DNA from 2 places in the Paenibacillus ihbetae genome. Region 2 is predicted to be linked to the other one. Evidence: riboswitches for the same ligand, from Rfam matches in the RefSeq annotation. Region 2 holds a riboswitch; the other holds the start of a gene.

Region 1 (11,445 bases), 1.9 Mb from region 2:
GCTTTAATGTATTGGCCATACTCTCGGTTCCCTCAAGTATCTTCCTGCGGATCGTGCTATCGGACAAACCATGTCGAAAGATCAACAACGTCTCCTTATAAGAGTATCCCTGCATGTATCTGTAATCGACAGCCTTCCTTGACTCGTCATCCTGTATCAAACTATGGCCCTTTCAAGTTGCTGCGGTGTAGAACCGATACCGTTGATACACCCAGCGCTGCTTTTGAATCGGTATCGTAGCATTGGCTCTCTTGTCCGCATGCAGATCCTCCTGATCGATCCGGCGGGCGACTTCTCCGTCAATTGTCGTCTGCTTCAACTCTTCCTCAAACTTTTCAAAATCCTGCATAAGCAGTGTCATTTCTTTATATTAGCTGAGCAGGAATTTTGTCCGCTGGATCTCTGCTTCATTTGCCTTTGGAAAGAGCTCTGCTTGTCTCCATGCCACCGCCATAATGGTGAGTGGAATTAATTATCTTCAGACCCCCGCCCCGACCAAGGATGTGGGGGGCTTTGCTTTGTCATCTACTATTACCTCGTTTGTTAGTGATACCCCAACAGCATTCATGAACCTTCTATTATTTTTGAACAATAAAGTTGGTTCCAAAAGCATGCCATTCTACTATTTTCGATAGAAATCCAAACCAACTCTACTATCTTTGAATATGTTGAAGTATCTAGAAAACGGGAGGTGATTACTATGTCCCGGAAAAAAAAGAAGGTAGTTATTATTATCGTCGTAAAATAATGAAGTCGTATAAAACACGCCGCTAGATTAACTGAACGATCAATCTTGCAAGAAAGGGCCACTAGCTGGCCCTTTCTTGCTTTCCTTTTAAAAGAAATTAAATCGAGTGCAAAGAAGCTATTCTAAATACAATTGGTGACTCGATCTTAGGGAACCAAATCGAGGACGAAAAACCCACTTTACTCGACTAAAGGTTAGAAGAATGTTAGACGTGCAGGTTATTTAACAAAAACGGCGCGTTTCCGATAAACTCGGAAAACCGCGCCGTTATTGACTTTCTAAGGATGCTGGTGAAGGGAATTGAACCCCCGACCTACGCATTACGAGTGCGTTGCTCTACCCCTGAGCTACACCAGCAAGTTTGTTATTTTGAAACAACAAAATATATTATATTCCTTCGACGGGAAAATGCAAGTCCCTCATTAATGGAAAAAACACCCTATAGGAGAGTTGCATTACCCGCCTAATTTCTCCTGCACCGATTGAATCTTCTGCTTGCTTGAGGATGCCCGGTCGCGCCGGTCGTCAATTTTGACCGAGGTGGATACCCGCTTGGCGCCCGCCAAGAACGGCGCCTCGTGCAACGCCTCGATTGCACGCCAAATCATAGGAAGCTCCCCTTCAATAATCGTGCTCATCGAAGTCAATTCGTACGATATTCCCTCCTGTTGCTTCAATATACGCTGCATTTCCGCGACATATGAGCTTAAGCTGGTCGTTGCCGTTCCGATCGGAATGACCGTTACTTCTGCAATTGCCATCACAATAACCTCCCTCGAAGCATTCCATTCATCCACAACGTGGTTGAATCCGATATAGATATCATATCAATTCCGGGGCGTCTTTTCAAAATTTCGTAAAACTCATCAACACACAATATCTTGTATGTCCAAGATCAAATTTTTATATGAGTCATACGATCCGTTGTCAAAACGCAACCGATGCGGAATCCGCGCAAAAACCGTCGCATTTGGTCACAATCCATGGAATCTTGAGCGGTTTTGACTGTTGGCCAACTAGCATATTACCTGTCCGTTTGCTATAATTCTCCTTGCGTTTATTTTTAAGAAATTGGTTTACAGATACAAGATATTGGGTTACATTAGATTAACGACAACCAAATATAGTGTGTACAGGTGCCGCGCTAGCCTATCAGGCAGTCCGGCTTAATAGGGAAGCATGGTGAAAATCCATCACGGACCCGCCACTGTAAAGGCCTCGGGGCTGTTATGCATATACAGCTGCCGGCAGTTTGGCAATACGTCACTGAAGTTCCCCGAAAGCGAACTTTGGGAAGACGCCGAATATGTACGGCCTAAGTCAGGAGACCTGCCTGTATACTTCAGACACCGACCTACGGGGTTATAGGGATGTGTGTTCGTGAAACTGCGTCTGTACATAACATCATGCCCGAATATGGGCTTATGTCAGCTTTATTCAAACCATCCACAGCGCACGGACATTTTCAAGCCTGCCCTTAGGTTTTAGAAAATGTTTTTTTCATGTTCTTTTTTCAATTTCCCCCAAAGAAAGCGAGGATTTTTGTATGCCCCAGCTCGTAGTTAAACCAAATAACCGTCAGCTTGCCTTCGATGAAATCCGCCTCTCCGTTTATGCCGACCGGATCCTAAAGGGATTGGACATGCTAGACAAGGAGCGTCTGCTTCGAGGCGTGAATGCCAAACTCCGCGGTGAGCAAGTTACCGGCGAGGAAATCAGCAATGCCTTCACGATGTCCGCGCTTGAGCTCGTATCCAAGGAAGAGCCTGATTGGAAATTTGCGGCGGCTCGTTCATTCCTGACATCTTTATATAAAAAAGCGGCCCACAACCGCCGCTACAAAGCCTATCCGGAAGAGCCTTACGGCGCTTTCTATCCGCTCATTACGGAGCTTGTCCAGAAGGGCATCTATCGTGAAGACCTTCTGACCTGCTATACGAAAGAGCAAATCGAGGAGCTCGGCGAGTGCATTGATCCAAGCCGCGACCTGCTGTTCGATTACATCGGTCTCTTGACGCTGGCCGAGCGTTACCTTGCAACGGATTTCGACGGACGCGTGATGGAGCTCCCGCAGGAGCGCTACATGGTCATTGCCATGTTCCTTATGCACCAGGAGCCGGAAGACAAACGCCTCGAGCTTGTTAAGGAAGCATACTGGGCAATGAGTAATCTGTACATGACGGCTGCAACGCCAACGATGTCCAACGCCGGCAAGAAGGTCGCAGGCCAGCTCTCCAGCTGCTTTATCGACACCGTTGACGATTCCCTGGAAGGCATCTTCGATTCCAACACCGACGTAGCCCGTCTTAGCAAAATGGGCGGCGGCATCGGCGTCTACCTCGGCAAGGTTCGCGCACGCGGCTCCGATATCCGCGGCCACAAGAACACCAGCTCCGGCGTCATCCCTTGGATCCGCCAGCTGAACAACACGGCGGTGAGCGTTGACCAGCTCGGCACACGCAAAGGCGCCATTGCGGTCTATCTGGACGTGTTCCACAAGGACATTTTGTCCTTCCTTGACCTGAAGCTGAACAATGGCGATGAGCGCATGAGAGCGCATGACGTGTTCCACGGCGTATGTCTGCCTGACCTGTTCATGGAGGCTGTTGAAGCCCGTGAAGAATGGAGCCTGTTCTGCCCGCATGAAGTGAAGAAGATCATGGGCTGGAAAGATGAGAACGGCCGCCCGCTCGGTCTTGAGGACTTCTACGATCAAACGCCGGGTCAAGGCGCGTTCCGCGAGAAATATGCGGAGGCCTTGGCGAATCCGAACCTGCCGCGCATTACCGTGCAAGCAATCGATATTATGAAGCGGATCATGAAATCCCAGCTGGAGACCGGAACTCCGTACATGTTCTACCGCGATACGGTAAACCGTGCGAACCCAAACTCCGCCCATGGCATGATCTACTCTTCGAACCTGTGCACGGAAATCATGCAGAACCAGTCGCCAACCGTGGTTGAGCAAGAAGAGCTCGTCACCAAAGACGGCCAAACCCGGATTGTGATTTCGAAAATCCCTGGCGATTTCGTTGTCTGCAACCTGAACTCCATTCACTTGGCCCGTGCGGTGCCTGCCGGCGTGTTGGAGCGGCTCGTACCGATCCAGGTTCGCATGCTGGACAACGTGATCGACATCAACAATATCGAAGTGCTGCAAGCTCAATATACGAACAGCCAGTACCGCGCTGTCGGACTCGGCACCTTCGGTCTGCATCATCTGCTGGCCCTCGAAGGCATCCGCTGGGAATCCGACGAAGCGGTTGAATACAATGATAATCTGTACGAACACATCAATTACCTGCTCGTGAAATCCAGCATGGAGCTGGCCAAGGAAAAAGGCCACTATCCGAAATTCAAAGGCTCTGCCTGGGAAAGCGGCGAATACTTCACGTTCCGCGGTTACACGGACGGCGAGCATGAAGGCAAATTCGTAACGACCGAGCAGTGGCGCGAGCTGCAAAAGGAAGTTCAAGAGCACGGCGTCCGCAACGCCTGGATGTTCGCGATCGCGCCGAACGGCTCCACGTCGATCATTGCCGGTTCTACGGCAAGCATCGACCCACTGTATGAGCTGCTGTCTTATGAAGAGAAGACGACGTATAAAGTGGCCAACCCGGCTCCGGATCTGTCTGAGAAAACCATCTGGTATTACAAAACAGCCTTCCTGATCGACCAGCATTGGTCCATCAAAATGGCGGCTGCCCGTCAGCGCCATGTGGACCAAGCACAAAGCTTCAACCTGTATGTTCGTCCTGACATTCGTGCATCGGAGTTCCTGGACCTGCACCTGCATGCCTGGAAAGCCGGCATCAAGACGACGTACTATGTGCGCAGCCGTGCGCTGACGATCGAAGAATGCGAGAGCTGTGCAAGTTAATTTCGAACCCACCCAAACCCTCCCTTCCAAGGGAGGGCCCCAAGGGCTCTGCCCTCTGGACACCCGCAAGGTTGTGGAATGATCGGGTAAGGCGCTTCTTTCAGGTACTTTGGTGCTAGGAGCGCTTTCTCCCTGCGGGAACGCTGGAATGTTGGCGCAGGGACGAATGATTTCATGCGTGCTTTGATGGTGCGACTTTCTGCGGGGATCGCTCTCCCTTTGGGATTCGCTGCTCATGCGGCGCGAACACAATGAGCGGCTGCGTGTGTGTTTAGTGCAACTTCCTGCAAGGATCGCTCTCCCTTCGGGATTCGCTGCTCATGCGGCGCGAACATAATGAGCGGCTGCGTGCATGTTTGGTGCAACTTCCTGCAAGGATCGCTCTCCCTTTGGGATTCGCTGCTCATGCGGCGCAAACACAATGAGCGGGCTGCTTCCGTGTTTGGTGCAACTTCCTGCAAGGATCGCTCTCCCTTTGGGATTCGCTGCTCATGCGGCGCGAACATAATGAGCGGCTGCGTGCATGTTTGGCGCAGCTTCCTGCAAGGATCGCTCTCCCTTCGGGATTCGCTGCTCATGCGGCGCGAACATAATGAGCGGCTGCGTGCATGTTTGGCGCAACTTCCTGCAAGGATCGCTCTCCCTTTGGGATTCGCTGCTCATGCGGCGCGAACATAATGAGCGGCTGCGTGCATGTTTGGCGCAACTTCCTGCAAGGATCGCTCTCCCTTTGGGATTCGCTGCTCATGCGGCGCGAACATAATGAGCGGCTGCGTGCATGTTTGGCGCAACTTCCTGCAAGGATCGCTCTCCCTTTGGGATTCGCTGCTCATGCGGCGCAAACACGTTGAGTGACGGTGTGCATATATTTGGGAGCGAAGCGAACATCCGTTGAGTAAGCTACAAAAAAAGACTACAAGGGTAAGGGTATCCAATCGGAGGAGTTTACGTCCGCCTTTGGGAGCCCTTTGCACCCTTCCAATACATTCAGGCAAAGGGCGGACAACAGCGGCCGGAGAGTGGATACCCGTCCTGCTGATACCCGTCCTGCTGATACCCGTCCTGCTGATACCCGTCCTACTATTAATGTAAGGAGAGAATGGTTATGCAAATGCAAAAAATATTCAATACCGAAGCACCTAACCGCTCCACACGGATCATTGAAGGCGAATGCTCGGGGATCCTCAACTGGAACGACATTCGGATGCCTCATATGTATAAGCTGTACAAGGTACTGCTCCTGAACCACTGGATCGCGGACGAAATCCCGATGTCCAAGGATGCGCAGCAATTCCCGCACCTTGATCCGGAGGAGCAGCGCACGTTCAAGATCAACATCTCCCTGCTGGCCGTCCTGGACTCCATGCAGACGATGTTTGTCGGCGACGTGAAGCGCTACTTCACCGACTCCTCGCTTGAGGCCATCTCAGCCATTATCGGGCAGCAGGAAGTCGTTCATAACCAATCCTACTCCTATGTGCTCTCGTCGATCGTTACGGAGCAGGAGCAAAAGGAAATCTTCGAATATTGGAAGCATGACCCGGTTCTGCTGGAGCGCAATCAGTTCATTTCGAACATTTACCAGAGCTTCCGGGACAATCCGTCGCCGCAATCCTTCTTTGAAGCGATGGTCGCCGACCTCATTCTCGAGGGCATTTTCTTCTACAGCACGTTCGCCTTCTTCTACAACCTGGCCCGTGACCAGAAGATGATGGCAACGAGCCAAATGATCTCCTATATTCAGCGTGACGAGAACCAGCACTGCTACTTCTTCGCCGAAGTGTTCAAACAGCTGCTGAAGGACTTTCCTGAGCTGAACACGAAGGAGAACATCGACTACGTGTACCGCACGATCGATCGCGCGGTCGAGCTGGAGACGAACTGGGCGCATTACACGCTGAGCAATGTGCGCGGCATCGATCTGAACGAATTGTCCGATTACATCAAATACATCGCCAACCGCCGCATCACCATGATGGGGCTGGAGAAGGCGTACGAAGGCGTGGACGTGAACTGCATGCCATGGATCAAGCCGTTCTCGGACGAAGCGCTGAACGCGACGAAGACCGACTTCTTCGAAGCGAAGTCCCGCAACTATGGAAAAGTCGGCGACGACAACGGGTTTGACGATCTGTAAGCTGCACCCGCCGGTGAGCCCGGATTGCCAAGAATCCTATCGCTCATAAACAAAACCTCCGCCATCCCTGCAAAGGGATGGACGGAGGTTTTTTTACACGGATGAATGACAGGGTGGACGATGAATTTCATTGAATGAACATGATAGATGACATGATGATTTTACTTGGGCGGATGAATATGATGAATTTATTTGGACGGATTACATGAAAGATTTCGCGAATGGATTACACGGATGAATTACCATGGATGCAAAGAATTGCCTGACGCGATTCCCTCCCCCGCCTTCTTATCCGGCAGCCGCCCATACCTCGATCTCGACCTTCAGCGTCGGCATCGCAAGCGCCGGCACATAAGCCATCGTCATCGCCGGCGGCCGACCGCCATGGAACTTTGCCCACACCTCATGGAAATGGCTCCAATCGACCTCTTCCACCGCCCAAATATTGATTTTGACGATATGGTCCGCCGTAAGCGACTCGGCTTCCAGCAACCGCTGAATATTCGCAAGCGTATGCTCCACCTGCTGCTTCATGTCATCCGGCAGCTTCCCTTCCGCATCGGTTCCGACTTGGCCGGAGAAAACCAGCAGCTCGGCACCCTGCGGAACCTTGGTGACATGGGTGTACGGACCGAGCGGCGGCACAATGACGGGCGGATTGTAACGTTCAATTCGGGAGCTCTTCTCCTCATCGGCTTCATTAAGGATCGCCAGCGTTTGATGGTCCTCCCACCGTCCGTTGATGTTGACGTTTTTTCGGGCAATGCCTTCCTTATGGAACCCGGCCTTCAGCAGCACTTTCATCGAACCGAGATTATGCGGCATGACCCCCGCCTCGATCCGGTGGAACCGCAGCTCCTCGAAGGCATGGCGGACGACCAGCCGGACGGCTTCCGTCATGTACCCCTGCCCATTGAATGACTTATCCAGGAAATAGCCGATCCAGCAGCTTTGCAAATTTCCACGGACCGGCTCGGTCAGCATGACTTCACCGATGATCTTCCCGATGTTCCGCAATACGATAACATACAAATAGCCTTGATCCGCTTCGCGATCGTCCATCGCCTTCCGGATTCGTTCGAGCTGTCCCTCCTTGGTGAAAAAATGCTCGTCCCGCTTGCCCGTAAACCGCTGAAAAAAATCCCGGTTCTCCTTCTCCAGCTTCAGCAAAGCCTCGGCATCCGAAAGCTCCACCGGCTTCACAACAATACGTTCCCCTTGCAGCTGCATGCAAACCTCTCCTTTTTCGATAGGATGATATGGCCGCATCTCCTATGCGGCACAACAAAAAAAACACCACAGGTTATACCTGTGGCGTACGCTGCCGATCCATGCACCACAGGTAAGCGACCTGTGGCGTTTATTCCACTGTATCCTTACATGATCATGAGGCCGATCGCAGGATAACGGGTCGCGTTCAGTTTCCAATTATGGACACACTTCTCCCGTGATTGGCCAAAATCAAAGAAAACAGCGGTGGAGTATCCGATGCCGGGGGACAATGAAACAAGCGATCTCTTCTTCATCCGAATACTCCTCCTCTTCGTTAACTAATGGTCTTTCTGACCTGCCGTACGTTCTTCATCTCCCATAGAATACATCATTTCAGAATGGTTGGCAAATCACCGCCGCATCCGCTCCCCTCCCGATTCTACCCTGACCCAAGCTCTCGGGGCCGTGGGTTTTATGTCAGCAGGAATATTTTATTACAACAATAATATAATAAAAATCAATATTAATTTATTGATAAACGATAAAAATCATGTTATTATGATGAACAATAAATAAGCGAGGTGCATGTAGGTTATGAAACAAGGAACAACACTCTTTTTAAGAATCGCGGTTATTCTGATTGGACTACCGGTTCTTGCTTTGTGCATATTTGCGGTGCCTAATATCGGGAGTTTTGCGGCTGAATTGTATCCGGATCATGCTTATCTAAAATATCTCGTTTCCATCGATTTGTATGCATCGGCGATTCCGTTTTACTTTGCCCTGTATCAGGCATTTAAGCTGCTAAACTACATCGATCAGAATAAAGCCTTCTCCGAATTATCCGTGCAGGCCTTAAAGAGTATAAGAAACTGTGCCGTTGCGATCTGCATTTTGTATGCGGCCGGCATGCCGCTCTTCTATCTCATGGCGGAGAAAGACGATGCACCGGGGATCATCGTGCTCGGGATGGTCATTATTTTCGCTTCAGCCGTGATCGCCGTCTTTGCCGCGGTTCTCCAAAGGCTTTTACAAGAAGCGATCAATATCAAATCCGAAAATGATTTAACGGTCTGAGGTGAAAACAATGGCAATTATAATCAACATTGATGTGATGCTGGCCAAACGGAAAATGAGCGTAACCGAGCTGTCGGAGAGGGTTGGAATCACCATGGCCAATCTGTCGATATTGAAGAATGGAAAGGCCAAGGCGATTCGCTTCTCAACGTTGGAGGCCATTTGCAAGGCTTTGGACTGTCAGCCCGGAGACATTTTAGAATACCGCGATGAGGACGCCCAGGATTAAACGGGATTCATACATCAGGGAGTTAGTTCAATGAATCCATTCAAGAAGGGGAGCTTGCTCATGGACCATTCAAAAATGGAGGCGCGAATCATGAGGGCACTACGGCAGCTCGTTCGCTTTGGTTGGGAGCAGGCCTTATCGTGCTTGTTTCCGGTCGTTATTTTTGCCTCATTAGCCTTCACGAAATTCGTGCCGCTTCCCTTCCTACCGCGTTATGACTGGCTGCTCGTCATCTGCCTGCTGATGCAGTGGTGGATGGTGCGTTCCGGGCTTGAGACACGGGATGAGCTCAAAGTGATCACGTTGTTCCACCTGATCGGACTCGCTCTTGAGATCTTCAAGGTTCGCATGGGCTCCTGGTCATATCCGGAGGAGGGGTATTTTAAAATCTTTGGCGTGCCTCTGTACAGCGGATTCATGTACGCAAGCGTAGCAAGTTATCTTTGCCAGGCATGGAGGCGGCTAAAGGTTGAGCTGGTGAAATGGCCTCCATTCTGGCTCGTCGTATCGCTGGCAGCCGCGATATATTTGAATTTCTTTACACACCATTATTGGATCGACGTTCGATGGTGGTTATCCGGACTCGTCATTCTCGTCTTTTGGCCGTCCTGGGTCACCTACGAGGTAAACGGGACTCGTTATCGGATGCCCCTTGCCCTTTCTTTTGTACTGATCGGATTTTTTATATGGATTGCCGAAAATATCGCAACATTCTTTGGCGCATGGAAATATCCGAACCAGGCCGAAGCATGGAGCCTCGTTCATCTGGGAAAGGTGAGCTCATGGCTCTTACTAGTGATTGTCAGCTTTCTGATCGTGGCAACATTAAAGCTGGTCAAGGGAAATGGGAAGCAGGCCAACCGAAAAGAAGCTGGCCACTGGCATAACGGTTAGCGACCCTGTTAATGATAAAAAGTCGAATCCTTACATGGTAAGGTTCGACTTTTTTTCGTGCAGCGTTCTGCTGGAATTACAGCTTTTCATGAATACGATAACGCTATTCCTCATCGTCCGCAAACAATTCCCGCAGCATTGCTCCCCGGTTGTTTACGAATTCCTTCGTGATCATATAATGGTCCGTCTCCTCCAGGCTGGACTCCTCTACGCCCTCAGGGGTCAGCTTATAGATGACCGAGTCCGGATAAGCCATGACAATCGGGGAGTGCGTCGAAATAATGAACTGCGAATCCTCCTGAACCAGATCATGAATTCTCCGAAGCAGCGCCATTTGGCGAAACGGAGAAAGCGCCGCTTCCGGCTCGTCCATAATGTACAGCCCGCTGCCGCGGAACCGGTGCAGAAAGGTGGCAAAGAAGGATTCCCCGTGCGACTGCGCATGCAAGGATTTCCCCCCGTAGGAATCATACAGCCCGGGAATCTCCCGCTCGAGAGCGTCGACCTCGGACGCAACGTTGTAGTAGCTCTCCGCGCGGAAGAAGAAGCCGTCCCTCGGTTTGCGGACGCCCCGGACCGTTCGAATGTATTCGTACAGCCTGGAATGGGTCTCCTCGGTGGCGAACGAGAAGTTCATGGTTCCCCCTTCCGGATTGAAGCCGAGTGCGGCAGCAATCGCCTCCAGCAGCGTCGATTTGCCCATTCCGTTCTCTCCAACGATGTAGGTGACCTTCGGATGGAACGTCAAGCCGTCCATCGCGGCGACGGCCGGCAGATTGAAAGGATATTCCCGAAATGAAGGTATCCGTTCTCTCATAAGCACAACGCTTCGTAAATAAGCCAGCATGGCAGAGCTCTCCAAGGGCCTTCCCTCCTTGCCTCCTAAGGTTAGTATAAAATGAACGTTTCGACGGGTTACACGATCGTAGGGCATGCACTCCGTCTCCCTATACAACAAGCGCGCATGGCGGCTTCATGAAGATAGCCTGCCATGCGCGCAGCATGAGCTTCGTGATGAACGAAAAGCCGATCCTTTGCTTTGCAAAAAGGGGAGCGCTCTATTCCTGCACGATGAATTGGTACAGCTCGTCCACCTTGTCATCGGTAAGGTCACCGCTGTTGTCGAACACTTTGATCGACGTCTGCGGAATGTCCCAATTCACTTCCGGTACGAAATCCACCCGTTTCTTGAAGTCATCCCAATGGTCCAGCTTCCACTGGTCCCGCTCCGTTTGGCGATCGATAATCCGCTCCTTCTGCAGATCCAT
Region 2 (11,445 bases):
TTCAGTGCGCCGTACGTGTCTCCCGTGAGGCCGCCAAGGCGCCGGTTCATACGTCCAGCCACTGCCGAGCCGATCAGCCAAGCCAGGAACGGGGCAAGCACGAGCGACGATAATCCGGTGCTCCAAGCATGCGCCGAATCCGTGACCAGCCAGAACGTGATGAGAACCCCGATCGTGAGCAGAACCGCCGTCAAGCCGGCCTGCAGCCTCCGCAAGCTGGATAATCCGCTGAACAATGCAGCCAGCCCTTCACTGCCTCGTGCCATAGGCCAGCGGTACATCGCGTGCACCATAAACCAACGGCTCCAGACGGGAGCAAGCACAAGCAGTAGCGCTTCCTGCTTCCAGTCGCTGCCCGACAGTTCAAAGATCGATTGAATCAGCGAGACCTTCAGCAGCAGGAGCAGCATACAGGCGATCACCCCCATTGCACCTACCCGGCTGTCTTTCATAATCTCGAGCATCCGCTCACGAGACCGATGGCTGAGGAGGGCATCCGCGCTGTCCATCCACCCGTCCAGATGAAGACCGCCCGTCAGCCCCACCCACACGGCCAATGTGATAACCGAGGCCGGAAAGGTCGGGAGAGCATAGCTTAATCCCCACCCCAGCAGCGCCACTGTCAGGCCGATCACGCCTCCTACCAGCGGATAAAAGACAACGCTTCGCTGCTGAACCTCCGGGGTAAAGGGAATCTCCCGCCGGATCGGAAACCTTGATAAAAATTGAAAAGCGGCCGCGGCCGCTTCCATCATCCTGTTCATATCCGATACTCCCTGCTCTTGATTTCCATCGGAATCCCTGCGGTTACGAGAAATACTTCATGGCAGACCCGGGCAAGCCGCTGGTTCATCAGCCCGGCCCAATCGCGAAATATTCGGCCCAGCGGATACTCCGGGACGATCCCCGAGCCCACTTCGTTCGTTACCAGGATTACCGTTCCGGGATACGTCTCAACGGCACGGGCCAGCCTCCCGATATCCAGCTGCAGCCGTTCCTCCATGGCCGCGGCTCCCTCCGGCTCGACCTGGAGCAGCACGTTCGTGAGCCACAGCGTCAGGCAATCCACGACGAGCGCCGGCGCATCCGATGCCGATTGGCCGAGCGTTTCGAGCAGCTCCGGCAAGGCGACGGGCTCTTCGACCGTCTCCCAGCGATAATCCGCATCGCTGCGCCTGTCCTGATGAATCCGAATCCGTTCCTTCATTTCATCGTCATACGCCTGAGCCGTCGCTATATAAAGGCCCGAGGACGACCGTTTCATGCAGAGCTTCTCGGCGAACGAGCTCTTGCCGCTTCGGGCGCCTCCCGTTACGAGCGAGCTTAATGGGTTCATCGTTCCCCTCCGCTTATTCCCGCGCTTTCGAAGGTTGCCATCTCGCTCATGATCCGGCACGCGGCTTCTATCATATGAAGGCATAACACGCCTCCGGTTCCTTCGCCAAGACGCATGTCCATATGCAGCATCGGAGACAGTCCCAGCGCTTGCAGCAGCAGGGCATGTCCACGCTCCTTCGAATTGTGGGATGCGATCATATACGAAAGCGATTCAGGACAAATTGCCGCAGCGATTAGGGCGGCTGCGCTGGATATGAAGCCGTCGATAACGACAGGGCAGCCCTTGGCCGCCGCGCCGAGAATGAGTCCGGCCAGGCCGCCGAGCTCATACCCGCCGACCTTGGCAAGCACATCCACCGGATCCTCCGCCAGGGGGCGATTGACCGAGATCGCCTGCTCGACAACGCGGATCTTATGCAGCAGCTGCTCGTCGCTAACGCCGGTTCCCCGCCCAACGACCTCAGCCGGCGGCTTGCCGGACAGAACCGCGAAGACGGCGGCGCTCGGTGTCGTGTTGCCGATGCCCATTTCCCCGGTCACGAACACCCGGGTTCCATGAGAATAGAGCTCGGCGGCTACCTCGGCACCGGTCATGATCGCCTGCTCGGCCTCCGCCCTCGTCATCGCAGGCCCTTTTGCAATATTATTCGTTCCCTTATTAATTTTACGGGAAAGGAGACGTTTATGGGACAGGTCCGCCGCAACGCCGATATCCACGCACAGCACGTCCGCGCCCGCTTGACGGGCCAATACGTTGACGGCGGCGCCGCCGTTCAGGAAATTCATGACCATCTGGGGCGTTACCTCTGACGGGAAAGCGCTGACGCCCTCCTCGCACACCCCATGGTCGCCGGCCATGACCACGACGGCCTTTTTCTCGAAGGAGGGCTTGATCGTCCCCGTGATTCCCGCGAGCTGAATCGCCAGCGATTCCAGCTTGCCGAGGCTCCCGGGAGGTTTCGTCAGCTTGTCCAAATAGGCGGCGGCTTCCGCCTGCGCCCGGGCATTGGGCGCGGTGATTGTACCAACCGATCGCGTCAATCGGTCCATGAGCTCCTTCATGCAACAAGCCTCCCTTTTTTGCTTATGTCGCTTGTACTTACTTTATCCGAATCCATGCGCCCTGGGCAAGCCATAGGCTTGCAGGCCCTTATTTCCTTGACCGCTTCGCCGTGAGCAGCACCTGCGGCGCCCCGTTCTCGGGGTGCTTGACGACGGAAGGCATGACCCGGAAAATCCGGCTGATATACGCCTCGGTCAGCACTTCCTCCGGTGATCCCATTCCTGCAACGCGCCCCTCGTGCAGCACGAGCAGCTTATCGCAAAACTGCGCGGCCAGATTCAAATCGTGCAGGACACTGATTACGGTAATTTCCGACGTCTGTCTCCAAGCATCCACCATCTCCATGAATTGAAGCTGGTAATGAATATCGAGATAGGTCGTCGGTTCATCCAGCATCAGGAGCGACGGCTCCTGCACCATCACCTTGCCGAGCGCAACCCGCTGCCGCTGGCCGCCGCTCAGCTCCGTAAGACGCCGCTCCTGAATATCGCGAAGCTCCAGCTTCTCCATGATGCTGTCAATCAGGGGTGCCGCATCCTGCTCCTCCCGGCCCAGCCAGTTCAGGAACGGATAGCGCCCCATCTCAAGCACCTCCCGTACCGTAAAATCAGTCGGGTCCAGCCCCTCCTGCTGAAGCACGGCAACAATTCGGGCGAGCGCTTTGCGGCTGTAGCTTCCGATATCGCGGTCCAAAAGCCGCACGCTGCCCTTGGAAGGACGCTCCACGCCAGACAGCAGCTGCATCAGTGTGGACTTGCCGCTGCCGTTCGGTCCGATGATGCCCCACCACTCGCCTTTCCCGACCTGAAGCCCGACCTCCGACAATACCGTTGTGCGGCCATAGGCCTTTGTCAGCCCTTGGGCAACGATCATCATGAGAATCCCTCCCTGCGCCGCTTCTTGTTCCGGTAGAGCAAATACGCAAAGAACGGAGCGCCGATAAACGCAGTGACCACTCCGAGCGGAATTTCAGTCGGAGCAAGCACCGATCGCGCCGCCGTATCGCACCATACCATGAAAATAGCGCCTCCCAAGGCGGAAATCGGAATAATGACACGATAATCCGAGCCCGTCATCAGCCGGATCATATGCGGCACCACCAGCCCCACAAATCCGATTACGCCCGAGACCGACACGGCCGCCGCCGCAAGAAGCGTAGCAACGACCAAGACGCTGGTCTTCAGCCGATCCACGTTCAGCCCCATATGGGCAGCCTGCCTTTCGCCAAGCGACAGCAGATTCAATGCCCGCGAACGGCTCCACAAATAAATAAGCCCTACCCCGAAATACGGGAAAAGGATGGCCACATAGGACCATCCGCGCATGCTCAAGCTTCCCATCGTCCAGAACAGGATCTGGTTCACCGTGTCTTTTGACATCACCGTCAGGAAGGAAACGACGGCGCCGAGAAAGGATTGCATAACGACACCGGACAAAATGAGTCCGTGCACCGGCAGCTTCCCCTGATCCCGTGCCAGCAGCAGAACGACCCATAGCGTACCCGCTCCGGTCAGAAATGCAACCAGCGGCAGCGTGTAGCCCCCGGCGAAGGAATACTCCATCCCGAAAAAAATGAGGGACGCCGCCCCGAGAGCGGCCCCGGACGAAACGCCCAGCGTAAACGGATCAGCCAGCGGATTGCGCAGCACGCCTTGAAACGCCGCTCCTGCCACCGCAAGCGAGGCGCCGACCAGCATTCCCAGCAGAATCCGCGGGAGCCTCACCTTCATCAAAATCTGCTCGGAGGATACCTCCCAGCCCGGGACGATCGCATCGCCGACCCAAGGCAGCCGATGCAGCAGCATCGCTCCGATCTCGCTAACAGGCAGGTGGACCGAGCCGATTCCGAGGCTGACGATCAAAGTCAACAGCAGCAGGACAATGCCGGCCGATCCGTAACCCGCCAGTTTTTGTCTCATGGTGTCATCAGTTCCGGATAAACGGCTTTGGCCACTTCAATCAAACCTTGCGTGACGCGCGGTCCCGGACGGCTCAGCAGATTATCGTCCATCGCAATGACCCGGTCGTTCTTGATCGCCTCGATCTGATCCCAGCCGTCGCGCTCTTTAATCATCTGATCCAGCGTTTTCTTGGTGGCTTCGTCGACAACATTGCTCGAATACAGGATGACATCCGGATTCGCCGCAATGATGTTCTCCTCGCTAATTTCGAACCAGCCCTCTGTATCCCCGGCTGCGTTGACGCCGCCAGCCAGCGTGATCATCTCATCCATGAACTCGCCTTTGCCGACAGTCCAGCCCGGCGAGAACTCGACGTACACTTTCTTCTTGTCCTCTTCCTTCACGGATTTCACCGCTTCTGTAACGCTTGCCAGCTCCTGCTGCATCTGCTCGACCACAGTCTGCGCTTCTTCCTGACGGTCGGTAATTTGTCCGACCAGCGTAATGGAAGACATGACTTCTTCAATCGTGGACGGATCGTTAACGAACAATTTCATGCCCATCCCGCGGAGCTTCTCCGCGTTTTCCGCATTCATCGACGCGCTGAACACGACATCAGCCTCGGCTGCGATTACAGCCTCTTCATTCACTTGGAAGCCTCCCATTTTCGGCTTGGATTTCGCGGCTTCCGGATAATCATCCAGATCGGACACGCCTACGATTTCCTCGTCCAGCCCGAGGGCAAACAGCTTTTCCGTCTCGGACGGAGCCAGGGATACGATACGGGTCGGCGCCTTCTCGAAGGTGATCTCTGTTCCGGTCGCATCCTTAACGGTGAGGGGATACTGCGTCTTCAGCGCACCCTGATCCTCCGCAGGCTGTTCAGCCGGCTTCTCCTGCTGGGCAGGCGTTTCCGAAGGCGTGCTTTTCGGCGCGGCATCCTCGGCGTTTCCGCAGGCGATCAGCGACAGCGCCATCAGCATCGCCACGATCAATACGGACCATGATTTCAACATTGCTTTCATTTTCTTGTTTCCCCCTACGTCATCATTGAGAACCCTAGCCTGCATATTTCACAACTTCAATTCCGATCCTTACCGGGTATGAAAACGACTGTCCTCGCATGTATAAGGAGAACCGGCTCGACCCTCCTGTCCTGTTCCCCGCAATCCGGCCGGAAGCGGTTTACCGAGCTGCCCCGGCAGCGGGATCGGGAATCAGGAGGCCGGCATTGCTTCTCGTTCTCCAGCAAAAATCCCCGACTCCTTGAGCATTAAGGAATCGGGGATTACGTTTCAGCTTCAGGACACCTGCAAACATATAGCATTGATCATCAAGAAAGCAGCTTCTTGCCGAAAAACTGTGCCATGACAGCTCCTGCCGCTCCCGCGATCAAAACGGGTCCAAGTGAACGTAATCCTCTCCTCGAAGGACCGTCATTCATTGCCGAGGGCAGGTCTCCTGACTTACAGGCCTAACGACTTCTCCGCCTTCCCAAGCGCATCAGCGCTCAGTGGCATTAAGGGGAAGTCTCCTGCTTCACAGTGGCGGGACCGTGCCGGATTTGCACCGGCTTCCCTATTAACCCGAAAGGCATGCCGTCATGCCGGCTGCCTGTCCAGGACCCTCGCAAATCATATGAATCATGCTTATATAGCCAAGCTGGATTTCTCTGAACAAGATTATAGGGGATAACCCCCGGCCTTACAACTTAAGGATTAACCCATTCTTCGAGTATAATGGTACTGAAAGTTCTTGTTATCGTTCATTATTCGCCTGAAATCACATCTTTTTGAAACGGAGGGTGAAATCCGTGATGAATATGCCTTCAAACGATAAGCCGGAGAGACTTCGTCTGAGCGCCCTCGAACCCGGACATCTTCCGGTGCTGAGCCAATTCTCCCTCCCGGAGCACCAGCGAAGATTCACTTCGCTTCCGAACGAAGTGCTGAAGAAGCTCGGCGATCCTCCCGCAGAGAAGCTGCCGGTCGTTCTGCTCGCGGCGGATAAGCCCGTCGCCTTCTTCGTCCTGGATCGCGGGGAACGGATCGCGCGTTATACGCCGAATCAAAACGCCGTGCTCCTCCGCGCCCTGTCCGTGGATCACAAGGAGCAGGGGCGGGGCTACGGCCAGGCTGCCATGCGGCTGCTGCCCGAATTTATTCGCTCCCGCCTGCCGGGGGTGAACGAGATTGCCCTGGCGGTAAACGCCCGCAATGAGCATGCCCGTCACGTCTATCTTCGAGCCGGCTTTCGTGACAGGGGATACCGGGTTATGGGCGTGCAAGGCATCCAGCATATTTTGCATCTCGATCTGGAGATCCGTTGATGCTTTCTTGTGGATTGCCCAAGGTCCTTGCCAACGGGTATGGCAGGGCTGTCAGCTCATGATCTCGCCTTGCCAGCCCAGTCCGTTCCAAGCCAGCTTCAGCCTAAGCTCCTCACCCGGCAGGATACGCAAGCTCCAAAAAGGGGTGTCCGGAACCGTAGCCGCCGCAATCTGGCGAATCACGCCGCCATGCGTGACGGCCAGCAGGTCGGGCGTTTTTTGGGAACTCCGTCCTCCGGCTTCCCCGTTCTCATCCTTCCCACAGCTGCGGCTTAGATCTTGATGCATCCCCGCCAAAAAATGCTGAATCCGGGACGAGAAGGCTTCCCAGCTCTCTCCGCCCGGCGGAGTGACAGCTGCCGGGTCCTCAATCCAGCGTCGATATAAAGGATCGCCCTTCAAATCCTCGTAGGTTTTCCCCTCCCATTCGCCGAAATGGAGCTCGCGCAGCCTGCGGTCATACACGGTTCCCGGAAGGGGCAATGCTTCCGTATTGCCAGATAAAGCGGCACTTTGAACCTCGTTACCGGTCAGCAAATAGCGAAGAGTCTGCCTGCATCTGAGCAGGTCGCTGCAGTAAACGCGTCCCCAGTGCATGCCTTGAAGCCGCCGTGCCAGCGGGGCCAGCCGTTCCAGCTCCCCGGATATCACGCCCTGATCCTCATGGCCGAGGTACCGCCGTTCCTGATTCCACCGGGTAACGCCGTGGCGGACCAGGTGCAGGACAACCTGCAGCGGATTCGTATCTTTTTCAAGCAGCTGGTTATTCCGGTCGCCCCCCGCGGGATGTGCAGGCTGTGTACCTTCTGCGTTCTGTTCGTTTTTTGCCTCTTTCGCATCGATCGCTTCCTGTTTGGCGTTTGCATCAATTGCCTCGCTCATGTCGATCGCTTCCATTCCTGCATCCTCATCGTTTGCATTTACGATATCCTTCGGCTCCCTCATGCCCATCCTCCCCCGCCTGCGGCAATCACGATTGCCAATGCTGCGGTGCCGATCACGGCAAAAATCACCGAAGACGCAAGGAGCAGCCGGGTCGAGGTTCGAATGTCTTCCGCATTCAGCGTCCGCTCCGGATCGCCCATATACGCCCGGAACGAAACGATGCCTTGATATGAATTTTCCCCGCCAAGGCGAATGCCGAGCGCGCCGGCCACCGCCGATTCGGGAAATCCGCTGTTCGGGCTCGGGTGCTTCCTCGCATCTCTTCGAACGGTTGCGATGGACTTCCGCCATGGCAAAGAGAGCATCGCGGCCGAGATCGCCACCAGTCCCGCCGTCAGCCGGGCGGGAATCCAGTTCGCGATATCATCCAGCCGGGCCGATGCCCAGCCAAGATGCTCGTATTTCTCATTCTTGTACCCCACCATCGAATCAAGCGTGTTCACCGCCCGGTAAGCCATCGCCAAGGGCGCCCCGCCGATGAGGGCATACAGCAGCGGGGAGATGACCGCATCGACGATATTTTCCGCCACCGTCTCCACCGTACCCCGTACGATTTCCGGCTCATCCAAATGGGCCGTGTCCCTTCCTACGATCATGCCCAGCGAGCGGCGGGCAGCCGGTAGATCGCCGGCACGAAGGTGGCCGTAAACCTCAAGGCCGGCATCGCGCAGCCCTTTTACCGCGATGGTTGTCGCAATGAGCACCGCTTCTGCGCCTGCAGCCAGCCAAGGATGAATAAAGGCACACAGCATCAGGAGCAGCAGCGTGATTGCATAAGAACCGCCTGCAACGATCAGCGGGAGCAGAATGCCGGCCCGCTTCAAACCAGCCGGCGATTGGGTCCGGGCGCGAATCAGCTTCTCCACTGCGCGGATCGCTTTACCCATGCCGATAACCGGGTGCGGAAGCCATCTGGGGTCACCGATCAGCAGATCGATCACAACGGCCGCCCAAATAATCCAGACCGCGGTCATGACCGATCATCTCTTTCTGTCCGGACGCTTTCCGTAATGCTGTTATACACGAGGCGTCCAATCATACCGCCAAGGTCGGTTGCGGTTCCGGCATATCGATGCTCCACTCCGTAGGCCTCATTTCCGCTGACGGCGACGATGATCGCATCGGTCGTCGTCCCGGTAGCAGCGGCCCCGGTTTCATGATCTGCAATACCCAAGTCCCCGAGCGCTGCCGCTTTCGCTTCCGTAGCGGTCAAGATCGCGTTCACCATGCAGGCCGGCGTCAACCGTCCGTCGATCATCAGCATGATATTGATCGTCCCCGGCTGATATGCGGCGAAGGTGGTCCGGTTGATGCCTGCCCGCGCGGCATTGCCTGTTCCGGCCGTTGTGCAGCACAGTATGGAAGCCTGGGAGCCGCCTTCCTCCCAGATTGAAGCATATTTCAGCCGCACGGCGGTTAATAACCCGGCCGTCGCATCCTCCGGGTATCCGCAGCCGCGAATGAAGCTATGCATATCCTTTACGGGATCACTGCAATCGTAGCGCCGGTCCACATACCGGTTAACGATATGGTTCAATCTTGCATAACCTCCGCCGTATACCGCGCTGCCCAAGGCATCCGCCGGCTGCGGCAGCGATATGCGGATATGCGGGTGCTCCGGGGAAACCTCGAATGAAACGATCAGGCCCGGCCATACGGCGGACGAATAACTGCGCGGCTCCTTCACGCGCAAAAAAGGTACTGGCACGTCTCTCTCTCCCTGCTCTAAACATTTGAAATGGCTCCCCGTTCAAAGTCACTGCGAAGTGACGGGGGAGTTTAAATATCGTGCATACTTCTCCCTGTATGCACGATGCTTGGTGGGGCATGCTTGGAGGGCTGGTTGCCCATCTTCCCCAAAGCGCCTGGCTCGTTCCTCGCCATAACTGCAGTATTCAAGGGAGACTGGTGAATGCGAGATGCATATCTGTTCTTCGAACCCGATTGTCCCCTCAGGTAACGCAAGCTTAGGCTTGCTGCCTCGACACTATGGAACGTAGGGCGCCGCCCTTTACACCTCCGGCCGAGCCGATCCCTGAAGCACTTCCGCAGCGGTTTGCAGCAGCCTAATGTTGGATTCCGCATCCTTTACGGCCAGGCGGAAATGGCGTTCTCCGAGTCCCGGATACATGGCACAGCTGCGAATCAGGACACCTCGCCTGCCCATTTCCGCTTGAAATGCCGCGGCCGTCCAACCGGCCGGCAGCTCTCCCAGCAAATAGTTGACCTCGCCAGGGGTCACATCCACACTGAGCGCCTGCAGCCCCTCGATCAGCCTCAAACGCTCGCCATGGATCAGCTCCAGGGTTCGCCGCTCATACTCGCTGCCGCTTCTTAGACAGGCTTCGCCGGCCATCAGCGCCAGACCGTTGACGCTCCATGTCACTTGCTTGGCGGACATGGAGCGGATGACGTCCGGATGGCCGACCGCATAACCGAGACGCAGTCCCGGTATCGCGTAGAACTTGGTCATCGATCTTATAATGACGGTCCTTGAATAAGAGGACAGCTCCGGCAGCAGCGTCTGCCTCTCCGCTAACGGAATGAAATCCATGAACGCTTCATCCAGCACGAGCCACGTCCCCTGCCGCTGCGCCTCCCCTGCGATTGCCCGAATGTCTTCCAGGCTGTACTGCATGCCGTTCGGGTTGTTGGGCTGTCCCAGGAACACCAGGTCGCAGCCGGAGAACAGCTCCATGATCCGCCGAGGGGAGGCGCGCCATGCCCGCTCCTTCTCGCCGGTTACAGAGCGAATGTCCGCTCCGAATTTTAGTGCCAGTTCGCGGTATTCCGAGAAACAGGGATCCACGACGCCGACAATCCCCGGCTTTAGTGCCAGCAAGAGCAGGGCCATGCATTCGGCGGCACCGTTTCCGACCAGAATATTGTCTGGCCGGGTTCCCAGGTGCTCGGCAAGCATCGCCTTGAATCCGCGATGCCCCGGGTCGGGGTAACGAATGACGGCTCCCAGTCCATCCTGCAATGCGGCGATAACTTCGGCCGGAGGGCCTAACGGATTAATGTTGGCGCTGTAGTCGAGAATAGCCTCCGCCCTTTGTCCAAACCTCGCCGCGGCCGTCTCGATATCGCCTCCGTGACCGTATACTTCGATCCAAGGCAAATTGGTTTCCGTCATTTTCTCACGCTCCTGTACTAGCTGCTCGCAATGCCATCATTATGTGGGTACCTTCACCCAAACGTCAATACGGAATGCTTTGTCTTTCGCACTGCAATTGGTTTACAATAAGTGAATAAGAAGCAATCCAATTTTAAATACATGTGACGACGGAGGATGTTATGCTGTTTATCGATAATCAGGGAATCCACGATCCCGCCATCAATCTGGCGATTGAAGAATATGCCTTGAAGCACTTGTCCATGGACGAGAGCTACCTTCTCTTTTACATTAATAAGCCTTCCATCATTATCGGGAAGCATCAGAATACGATTGAGGAAATCAATCAGGAATATGTCCGCAACAACAACATTCAGGTCGTTCGCCGGCTGTCCGGCGGAGGGGCGGTGTATCATGACCTCGGCAACCTCAATTTCAGCTTTATTACGAAGGATGACGGCCAATCCTTCCACAATTTCCTGAAGTTTACGCAGCCAGTCATCGATTTTCTGCGGAAAATGGGCGTGCCCGCTGAATTAAGCGGCCGCAATGACCTTCAGGTCGGCGAGAAGAAAATATCGGGCAATGCCCAATTCTCCACCCGCGGACGCATGTTCAGCCACGGAACGCTCATGTTCGATTTGAACCTGGATGATGTACAGGCCTCCTTGAACGCTAATCCGGAAAAATTCAAATCCAAGAGCACCAAATCGGTGCGCAGCCGCGTAGCCAACATCAAAGAACTGCTCGGCAC

What was found. Region 2 has a riboswitch for cobalamin ahead of BBD41_RS20210 (ABC transporter substrate-binding protein). Riboswitches for the same ligand answer to the same signal wherever they lie in the genome.
Region 1: it holds a riboswitch for cobalamin, as region 2 does, so the genes downstream of both, BBD41_RS11550 (ribonucleoside-diphosphate reductase subunit alpha) here and BBD41_RS20210 (ABC transporter substrate-binding protein) in region 2, are expected to answer to the same signal.

Annotation. Positions count from the first base shown of each region.
Region 1 covers NZ_CP016809.1:2,570,328-2,581,772, forward strand. Annotated here, with positions in the region: gene BBD41_RS30270 (hypothetical protein) at 173-349, opposite strand; tRNA gene BBD41_RS11540 (tRNA-Thr) at 1,034-1,105, opposite strand; gene BBD41_RS11545 (MTH1187 family thiamine-binding protein) at 1,204-1,509, opposite strand; cobalamin riboswitch at 1,866-2,099, shown strand; gene BBD41_RS11550 (ribonucleoside-diphosphate reductase subunit alpha) at 2,295-4,628, shown strand; gene BBD41_RS11555 (ribonucleotide-diphosphate reductase subunit beta) at 5,734-6,765, shown strand; gene BBD41_RS11560 (GNAT family N-acetyltransferase) at 7,054-7,995, opposite strand; gene BBD41_RS29995 (hypothetical protein) at 8,142-8,291, opposite strand; gene BBD41_RS11565 (DUF2975 domain-containing protein) at 8,572-9,054, shown strand; gene BBD41_RS11570 (helix-turn-helix domain-containing protein) at 9,065-9,283, shown strand; gene BBD41_RS11575 (DUF817 domain-containing protein) at 9,374-10,177, shown strand; gene BBD41_RS11580 (AAA family ATPase) at 10,281-11,039, opposite strand; gene BBD41_RS11585 (P-loop nucleotide/nucleoside kinase family protein) at 11,236-11,445, opposite strand, start outside.
Region 2 covers NZ_CP016809.1:4,500,602-4,512,046, reverse strand. Annotated here, with positions in the region: gene cobS (adenosylcobinamide-GDP ribazoletransferase) at 1-764, opposite strand, end outside; gene cobU (bifunctional adenosylcobinamide kinase/adenosylcobinamide-phosphate guanylyltransferase) at 761-1,336, opposite strand; gene cobT (nicotinate-nucleotide--dimethylbenzimidazole phosphoribosyltransferase) at 1,333-2,400, opposite strand; gene BBD41_RS20220 (ABC transporter ATP-binding protein) at 2,489-3,274, opposite strand; gene BBD41_RS20215 (FecCD family ABC transporter permease) at 3,274-4,320, opposite strand; gene BBD41_RS20210 (ABC transporter substrate-binding protein) at 4,317-5,327, opposite strand; cobalamin riboswitch at 5,737-5,946, opposite strand; gene BBD41_RS20205 (GNAT family N-acetyltransferase) at 6,119-6,631, shown strand; gene BBD41_RS20200 (histidine phosphatase family protein) at 6,683-7,576, opposite strand; gene cbiB (adenosylcobinamide-phosphate synthase CbiB) at 7,573-8,550, opposite strand; gene BBD41_RS20190 (adenosylcobinamide amidohydrolase) at 8,547-9,284, opposite strand; gene cobD (threonine-phosphate decarboxylase CobD) at 9,588-10,712, opposite strand; gene BBD41_RS20180 (lipoate--protein ligase) at 10,874-11,445, shown strand, end outside.